4 regions of the Paenibacillus sp. B46(2026) genome follow, and region 3 is predicted to be linked to each of the others. Evidence: riboswitches for the same ligand, from Rfam matches in the RefSeq annotation. Region 3 holds a riboswitch; each other region holds the start of a gene.
The links. A riboswitch is a leader RNA that binds a small molecule or an ion and turns the genes downstream of it on or off. The one in region 3 is predicted to bind cyclic di-AMP.

Region 1 (2,203 bases), 2.3 Mb from region 3:
GATTGGCAATAATGCCAATGCGATAATGCTTCGACAAGTGCTGAAGAACCGAATCCGCTGAAGGAAAAGGATGTTCAAGATCTTTTTGAAATTTCAGTTTGTCCTGAATCTGTTTCTGGTGCTTCTCGTCTCCAATGAATGTGCGAATCGCCACTCTCATAGGCCATTGCTCATATTTCTGGTAACAGTTCGCGAACAGTTCGCGTACCGCCTCAATCTTCACCGGATACCCCAAAGCACAAGCCTCGCGGACGAACTGTCCGATAATATCATCAACCGGCTCCCATTCATCCACCAACGTATCTCCAACATCAAAAAACAACCACTTTAATCCACATACATCCGGCACGCCAATTCCTCCTTGTAAGCCACAGGCGATTCCTCATCCTAATCGTGTTCAAAAAGTCTGGTTTTCAGTACCGAGAAGATGGAATGAAGCTAGAAATGGAGTAGCGGAGCGTAGGGAAAACTACGTGAGCAACTACAATGTTTCCGAAGGAAACATACTTCGTAAGCATATTCTTATTCGGCTGAATTTCATATTCGATGCTGATCATGCCGCTAGGCATCCTTCGTAATCAAAAGCAGACTTTTTGAACTACCTTTAAAACCATAAAAAAGAAGACTCACCATCACGCATGAGTCTCCTCAAATTTCCGTTTATTGATATGTTCAATTATAACAGGCCCCTTACACCGGAGCAATCACAAGCTAACAAGCTAGCGCACTAACCATTCAGGAGAAAGCCGACTTCTCCATTAAGTGAATACACAATCCGGTCTGCACCCATTCCTCGATAGATGCCCTTTGGATGACTCTGCTCCGTAATGACGCACAGGGACTTCGATGTCCACGAACGGCAGATCTGCAAATATCGACAGGTCAGATTCAGGCTGTTCTCGAAAATAAACACGTTTCCTACGCTACCCTGCGGCAAAAACCATTTTTGAGCTGCAGCCGTATTCATACGAATAACATGCTCTACCCCGATTCTACGGAGTTTCCGCTCTTCCCCTGCACTGTTGGTTAGAACGGCAAACGGCATTTTTTTGTACATCAGCAATTTGATAAATTTGCGTCCTGCTTCATTCGGAGCAGTCACTAAGATCATCTCAGTATCCATCATTCGTTCCTCCCTTGGCGTGAAAAGACAACAAAAAAGAAGCGTGGGGGACCAAGGCCTCCCGAACGCTTCTTAAATAATTCATGGCGAAAACGCCATGAACCAGCGTACGGCTTGTTGCCTCTCCCTTTAACGCTTACGAGGTTAGCTGACGGATTCGGGCGCGAGAGTCGCCCTATTTCCGGCTGTCACCGGAAAATTCACCCCATGAATGCCTACTGTCCTGGACAGCGCATTCTGTTGGTTCCCCCGTTTCCCACTCATCAATGAATGGAAACTCAGCGATTAAAACATCGTTCGTATACCTTAAGGTAAGATCGAGCGATATTATCGTTTGTTTCGTTTTTCAGGTACAATTTAGTTTAAATTGAAATTACGTTATGAATCATACACCCGCGCCATGACGGTGTAAAGTCCGCACAGATCACCGAATCGGCAGATTTTTGCCAATACCCACCCATAATAACGCTTACAACAAGATCATACTCTATGCATCTCTTTAAATCTATCTAATTCTCACTCTGACGAAAATCACATCGCAATTCATTCACGTATTCTGCACAACTTGCCTGTTTTGATTCTTTTAACACCACATTAGTTTTGCATTATTTAATTGTAACCAATATAATAGAGGATATAAATGGAGGCGATTTAGATGACAGTCTACGATTACAAAGTGAATACCCTTCGCGGTCAAGAAGTTGAAATGTCCGACTACCGTGACAAAGTGTTACTAATTGTGAATACGGCAAGCTCATGCGGCCTTACACCTCAATTCAAAGGTCTGCAAGAATTGCAAGACAAGTTCCAGGATGCACCATTTGAAGTCCTTGGTTTTCCAAGCAACCAGTTTGCACAGGAAAAAGGCTCTTCCGATGATATTGCCGAGTTCTGTCAGATGAATTATGGCGTGAGCTTCCCCATGTTCGAGAAAATTGATGTGAACGGCTCAAGCGCTCACCCTCTCTTCCAGCACCTTAGCAAAGAAGCACCCGGCCTGCTCGGATCCAAAGCAATCAAATGGAATTTCACCAAATTCCTTGTGGATCAGAATGGACAGGTACTTAAACGTTATGCTCC
Region 2 (2,203 bases), 1.6 Mb from region 3:
GGAATCATGTTGTTGTCCCCACGCTGTCAGCTTACCGCCTGAAACGACCTGTGTATTCAGAATCGCCTCCACACCTTTATCAACTGAATTTTTACTGCGGTTAGCAAGTGTACTGTCGATAAACGAGAAGTCACCTTTGCGCGTCGCTACTTCATCGAGCATGATCATTACATTAATCATGGCATCATCATTGTAAGTAATGTGCTTGTGATATCCCGAGCTTTTGTAGACTTGAGGCCATCCGCCGTTCGAATACTGCATATTGATCAAAAAGTTGATTCCTTTGATTGCAGCAGCGGAGTATCGCGGATCATTAGTCTTTTTGAATTCCTTCGCCAATCTTCTAATTTCTGAATATGTAGCTTTGTTATCGATCGTAGACTTCGCCCATTCCCCACTCGATTGTTTATAGTCTTTTCTCCAACCTCCATCTGGCAGTTGGTTCTTCAGAATATCGGAAATACTTGCTGTCGTACCTGATGCATCAGCAGCAGATACCGTTGCTACAGGGAGAACCGCCATCCCAACTGTTGAGAACACCATGGTACATGCCAGTACAAAAGTAACTATTTTTTTTGCTTTCAATGGATTACACTCTCCTATGTTCGTTTTTTTAATAAATCTCCCACTTCTACATTACATATGATACAAATCCCTAAACCTCCTTTATTTGAACTTATGACACAATAAAATCTATTTCCATCCAATATGTGGATTGGATACAACGATAATATGCAAAAAAACGATATTTGTCAATATATGCAACTTAATGAATATAATTTCTGAAATTCTACATAACGGAATAGTCCTTTTACCTCATGACAAACCTGTTTATTTATCCAAAATCACCTTTAACGAACCAATAATGACGTTTTTGTCATGAATGATACCCAAACTTGATCCCTTCTTTCATATAAAAACCGTAATTCCGCTAACATTGAGGTATTACGAAGGGTTTTAAATGGGTTTGACAATTACGCATTTATGCAATATAGTTTCAAATAGTTACAAAAACTTAATTATTCATTGCCGAGTTTCATGTTTGAAAACGGGGGAACCATTTTGGGTGAATTATTCTTATACATAGGAAATATAGGGAACCTTCTACCGAACCCTTAGCTAACTCCGTAGGCATCGAAGGGAGAACATTGATTTTGAAAAAACTGATTATCTCCATTTTTGGAGCAGCTGTACTATTTACATCCGGGGCAACAAGCACAGAGGCAAGCAGTATTAACTCTCTAGTGAACAACATGACTGGTATACCTTACAAGTGGGGTGGCACGACTATGGCTGGCTTCGACTGTTCCGGGTTTATGAGATATCTTTTCAACAAATACAGCATTGAATTGCCACGTACTTCGCAGCAACAAGCCAAAGCAGGTACTCCGGTATCCAAAAGTAACATTCGCACAGGTGATCTGGTGTTCTTCAATACGATGGGCAAAGGCATTTCACATACAGGTGTGTATATCGGCGGCGGACAATTCGCTCATGCTTCCAGCAGTAAAGGTGTAAGCATCACCAAGATGTCCAATCCTTATTTCAATGATCGTTACGTGACAGCACGTCGGGTAACTGGACAGTTTATGTACGATAAAATGTTGGGTAAAATGTAATTCACATACAAAAAGGCATCGGTTATAAACCGGATGCCTTTTTTGTTTAACCATTTTTTGTCTTCAACTGCTTTCTTAAACAATGTAAAATGTTTTAGGAAATAAAAGGAGATGAGGAGAACAATTGAAAAAGTTAATGTTTGTTTTAAGTTTTGCTATTTTAGTAATAGGTAGTTTAGGATGCAGTAGTGAGAACGAAAAAGATTTTAGAGATGTTTCATGGGGTACCAAGATCGACAAAGTCATTTCAGCAGAAGAAAAGAACGGTAACTCAGGCTATGAAGAGGACGTACATAATGAACATGAGAAAAGTATCGAATATTCTAATCTTGTAGTCTTGGGTAAGAAAGCAGATGCTAAATACGTTTTCACTGATTTATTAGACAATGATAGCATTCTGGTAATGATGGAAGAAGGAAGGGAATTATCAGAGGAATTAAATAACCCCAACACAACAGAAACAAGGAAAGAAGAGATATACAAAATAATGGACCAGCGCCTTGAGGAAATGGAAAATGCAGCAGATGAATATCCATTAGATGACTTCTTGTTGTACGAGGCCACATATTACTTTGGCATGTTAA
Region 3 (2,203 bases):
AAACCTGGTTCCATCGTTCTGCAGCATGCAGGAGGCGGTGTGGGCTCTAACCTGAACGGCACGATTGAGGCTTTGCCCGAAGTCATTGAGGAACTGCGTAACCGCGGATATGAACTCGTCACCTTGGACGAAATGTTGGGATTGCCGAAGGCCAAAGATTAGGATGTCCTTGATCCGTGTTAGGAAATGATTGCAAATGTTAAAAGGGTGCCTGTTCAATCGCAAGTTAGCGACTGGCAGACACCCAGTTTGAATTCATTAGGATGTAATTTACTTTCTACTTCAGAATGTAGAGCTCGATATCCTGAAAACCAAATGTGCTTACGGACTGCTTGCTACCAGGAATGAAGATATCAATCCGGTGACCCTTGATTGCACCGCCCACATCACGTGCTGTGGCTACAAAAGCCTGTTTTGGCAATCCTGGATGGCTGTGACCAGTGACCAGTACTTTGGTTCCAAGTGGAATCACACTTGGATCAACAGCAATCGTACCCAGTTCAAGATCATTGCCGAAGTAATCCACAGCACCCCATCCTCCATTTTCAGACGGATCTGCAGAGTACGCCGTTGCTTTCACATTCACTGCTTTACTGTAATCAAACGTTTTGCCCCAGGCTTGAACCACTTTGTTATCTGCGTTAACGTCCAAGCTTGCTGTGGTAACCGTCTTCGCTTGAGTCTTGCTTTCCGTTGCGGCAGCAGCAACATTATTTGCTTTGCCGGGGATCGTAATTTTCAAACCACCATAAATGTTGTAGGGCGAAATGTCGTTATTTGCTTTAACCAACGTGTTAAGTGCTACTCCATATTGTTTTGATAAGGTGTAGAAGGTATCCCCCTCTTTGGCCACATGAACTGAATCTGCGTGAGCCGGAACGGCTTGAATAAGCATTGCTGTTGTCAATAATGCTACTGCTGTTTTGGCTATACGTTTCTTGTTAATCATGGTCTTCCTCCCTCATTATGCCTGCGAAGTTAGTTGTCGGATTCGGATGAGGAGCCCACCCTATAGGTTTTTCGTTACATTTTGAAACATTATGTACCCCTAATTCACCCCAAGCAGTGTGCTATCGATCTTCCCCTGCACAATCTGCATCGTTACATCCCCCGCACTTCCTGTCCGGAAGTTTCGGCAGAGTTCAATATATCACAATTTTGTAACCTGAACTTGTAGTAATTCTTACCAAATGGTTTTTAGCGCATCATCATCTGTAAGAATACTGGATAATTCAGAAATGTTGTGTGACCCGATGCCTTTGTATTAGGTAACAGAAAAGTTACTTTTCGGTCTGTAGGTGACTAATTCGCATAAAAATAGCGTTACCGACTTAAAGTCAGTAACACTATTTGAATAATCTAATTTAGAGTACTTTAGCAAGAAAATCACGTGTACGTGAATGTTTGGGTGCTCCAAACACTTCGTCTGGTGTTCCCTCTTCTACAATAACCCCGCCATCCATGAACAGGATCCGGTCTCCCACTTCACGTGCAAAACCCATCTCATGCGTCACGATAACCATGGTCATCCCGCCTTCTGCAAGACGTTTCATGACATCCAATACTTCACCGACCATCTCGGGGTCCAGTGCCGAAGTAGGCTCGTCGAACAGCATAACATGCGGCTGCATGGCCAATGCTCTTGCAATGGCGATCCGCTGCTTCTGTCCACCGGACAGCTGATTCGGGAATGTATCTTTTTTATCGTACAAGCCCACGGTGTTAAGCAGATCAGCAGCGATTTTCTCCGCTTCCTGCGTGGATTGTTTCTTCACTTTAATCGGAGCAATCGTGATGTTTTGCTGTACCGTTTTGTGTGGGAACAGGTTGAAATGCTGGAACACCATGCCCATTTTTTCACGAGTCGCATTGATGTTGTGCTTCGGGTCTGTGATCGACACCCCCTCAAAATCAATCTCACCCGATGAAGGCTGTTCAAGCAGGTTCAGACAACGCAAGAACGTACTTTTCCCTGAACCGGAAGGACCGATGACAACAACAACCTCGCCTTTGCCAATGGTCACATTAACACCCTTCAGTACATCATTGTTTCCATAGGATTTGTGTAATTGTCTAACGTCTATCACTTGCACTCAACTTCCTTTCCAGTCGTCCCAGCAGCTTGGACAAAATGAACGTCAACACAAAGTAAATGGCTGCCGCAATTAGAAACGGACTCATCCCTTGATACGTAATGTTTTTG
Region 4 (2,203 bases), 190 kb from region 3:
ATGCCCGATATGGATGGATGGCATCTTTGTGAAAAAATCAGATCGTTTAGTGAAACACCTATATTGATGCTTACAGCTCGAGGGGATGTGAAGGATAAGGTACATGGGTTAGGTGCCGGTGCTGATGATTATATGGTGAAACCTGTAAATTCAGATGAACTCATTGCTCGCTTGTTTGCGCTTATTCGACGATCTTCACAGTCTCTAAGCCTCAAAGAAATCGGTAAAAAAATCATGTATACAGACATGATTATTTATCCAGATCGAAGACAGGTTATGGTACTTGACACAAATTTGGATTTGACCCAAAAAGAACTTGATATATTGCTTATATTGGCCGAGCATCCACAAAGAGTTTTCTCTAGAGATGAAATCATAGAACGTCTCTGGGGAAGTGACTTTTTTGGGGATAACCGAGTCGTAGACACCCATGTGAAAAATATCCGGGAGAAGTTGCAGTTGGCTGGCTTGGAACAGAATCCCATTCAAACGGTTTGGGGCATAGGGTATAAGTGGTTGTATAGTGTAGAGGAGCCTTGAACTTATAACTAGAATTCGGCAATACAAAAAGAACTTGTGCTAAGAAGCGATCCTCCCTAAGTTTAGCAGGAGACGGTCGTTTCTTTTCTTTTTTAGTATAAGATATACGAGAATTCCACATTAAATCCACACAATTTAACAATATAATATTCTATAGGTTACAAATATTTAACTATTTTTGCCGAATTTCGTATTGAAAACGGGGGAACCATTTGTTGGGTGAATTATTCTTGCAAGAAAAGAATATAGGGAGCCTTTAACCGAATCCTTAAGCTAACTCCGTAGGCATCTAAGGGAGGAACAAAAGTTTGAAGAAAGTTATTTTATCGGTGCTTGGAGCAGCAGTTTTATTTACCTCCACAGCAACAGGGGCATTTGCTAGTCAGGCAAAACTAACAGAAGAAATAAAAGAAGTGGTTGGAACGCCATACCTTTATGGTGGGACAACAACATCTGGTTTTGATTGTTCCGGTTTTATCCTGTATGTTTTTAATAAGTTTAAACTAGATTTGCCGCGCACTTCTAGTATGCAAGCAACAAAGGGATCGTTTGTAGAGAAAGAAGAACTACGCCCAGGGGATCTCGTTTTCTTTAATACGAATGGTCGCAGCATTTCCCATGCAGGTATTTATGTAGGTGACAATCAATTTGCACATTCATCAAGCAGTAAGGGTGTTCGAATTAGTAGCTTATCTGAAAGTTATTATAAAACCAAATATGTTACAGCTCGTCGAGTGGTTAGCGAGCAGAACTATCTTAAAATGGTTGACGATAGTCATTAAAATGGACAAGCCCGTGGGTAATTCACGGGTTTTTCCATTTTGTTTAGCAACTTGCCTCGAACAGATAAAGCCATTCTCAGTGAACTAAACCAATAAATAAGTAAATAACTTAACAAACTGTGATTTATGATGTGGACATTAACCTTTCACAGATTCCACATACATAAAAGCTAAACTAATCTTATATCGATTAGAGGAGAATAGCCCAATGTGTGGATTTGTAAGTTTATATAACAAGTATCGTATGCCAGTAGATGCAAATATTCTGCAACATATGACAGACTCCATAGCTCATCGTGGCCCAGATGATGAAGGGATGTATATCCATGATCATATCGGTCTGGGTTTTAGGAGACTAAGTATACTGGATATCGAGCACGGGGCACAGCCCATGACCAATGAGACCAAAGATATTTGGCTTGTATTCAATGGGGAGATTTATAATTATAAAGAGTTGAAGGATTGGTTAAGCCAAAAAGGTCATACATTTTATACAGATTCGGATACTGAAGTGCTGCTGAGGCTTTATGAAGACGTTGGAATTAAATGTGTCAGCTATTTACGGGGCATGTTTGGTTTCACCATATGGGATCGAAAAAAAGATCTTTTATTTGCGGCAAGGGATCATTTCGGGATAAAGCCTGTATATTTCAGTGAAACCGCCTTTGGATACATGATTGGTTCTGAAATTAAATCGATACTGGCTTCAGGTAGGATTGATCGGGAAGTAGATGAGAATGCACTATATCATTATCTTACATTTCAATATGTACCTGAACCTTCAACCATGTTCAAAGGAATCCATAAATTGAAAGCCGGCCATTATTTGATTGTACAGGATAATGAATTGATCATTAAACCGTATTACGAAGTGAAGTTTG

Region 1: it holds a riboswitch for cyclic di-AMP, as region 3 does, so the genes downstream of both, AC1S8V_RS07215 (hypothetical protein) here and AC1S8V_RS17460 (3D domain-containing protein) in region 3, are expected to answer to the same signal.
Region 2: it holds a riboswitch for cyclic di-AMP, as region 3 does, so the genes downstream of both, AC1S8V_RS10525 (C40 family peptidase) here and AC1S8V_RS17460 (3D domain-containing protein) in region 3, are expected to answer to the same signal.
Region 4: it holds a riboswitch for cyclic di-AMP, as region 3 does, so the genes downstream of both, AC1S8V_RS16585 (C40 family peptidase) here and AC1S8V_RS17460 (3D domain-containing protein) in region 3, are expected to answer to the same signal.

Annotation. Positions count from the first base shown of each region.
Region 1 is NZ_CM165907.1:1,616,391-1,618,593, reverse strand. It holds gene AC1S8V_RS07220 (HAD family hydrolase) at 1-349, opposite strand, end outside; gene AC1S8V_RS07215 (hypothetical protein) at 728-1,126, opposite strand; cyclic di-AMP (ydaO/yuaA leader) riboswitch at 1,242-1,417, opposite strand; gene AC1S8V_RS07210 (glutathione peroxidase) at 1,779-2,203, shown strand, end outside.
Region 2 is NZ_CM165907.1:2,279,841-2,282,043, reverse strand. It holds gene pelA (pectate lyase) at 1-585, opposite strand, end outside; cyclic di-AMP (ydaO/yuaA leader) riboswitch at 1,018-1,149, shown strand; gene AC1S8V_RS10525 (C40 family peptidase) at 1,155-1,619, shown strand; gene AC1S8V_RS10520 (hypothetical protein) at 1,744-2,203, shown strand, end outside.
Region 3 is NZ_CM165907.1:3,921,592-3,923,794, forward strand. It holds gene AC1S8V_RS17455 (polysaccharide deacetylase family protein) at 1-162, shown strand, start outside; gene AC1S8V_RS17460 (3D domain-containing protein) at 278-949, opposite strand; cyclic di-AMP (ydaO/yuaA leader) riboswitch at 952-1,148, opposite strand; gene AC1S8V_RS17465 (amino acid ABC transporter ATP-binding protein) at 1,365-2,087, opposite strand; gene AC1S8V_RS17470 (ABC transporter substrate-binding protein/permease) at 2,074-2,203, opposite strand, start outside.
Region 4 is NZ_CM165907.1:3,728,243-3,730,445, reverse strand. It holds gene AC1S8V_RS16590 (response regulator transcription factor) at 1-540, shown strand, start outside; cyclic di-AMP (ydaO/yuaA leader) riboswitch at 710-843, shown strand; gene AC1S8V_RS16585 (C40 family peptidase) at 849-1,322, shown strand; gene asnB (asparagine synthase (glutamine-hydrolyzing)) at 1,531-2,203, shown strand, end outside.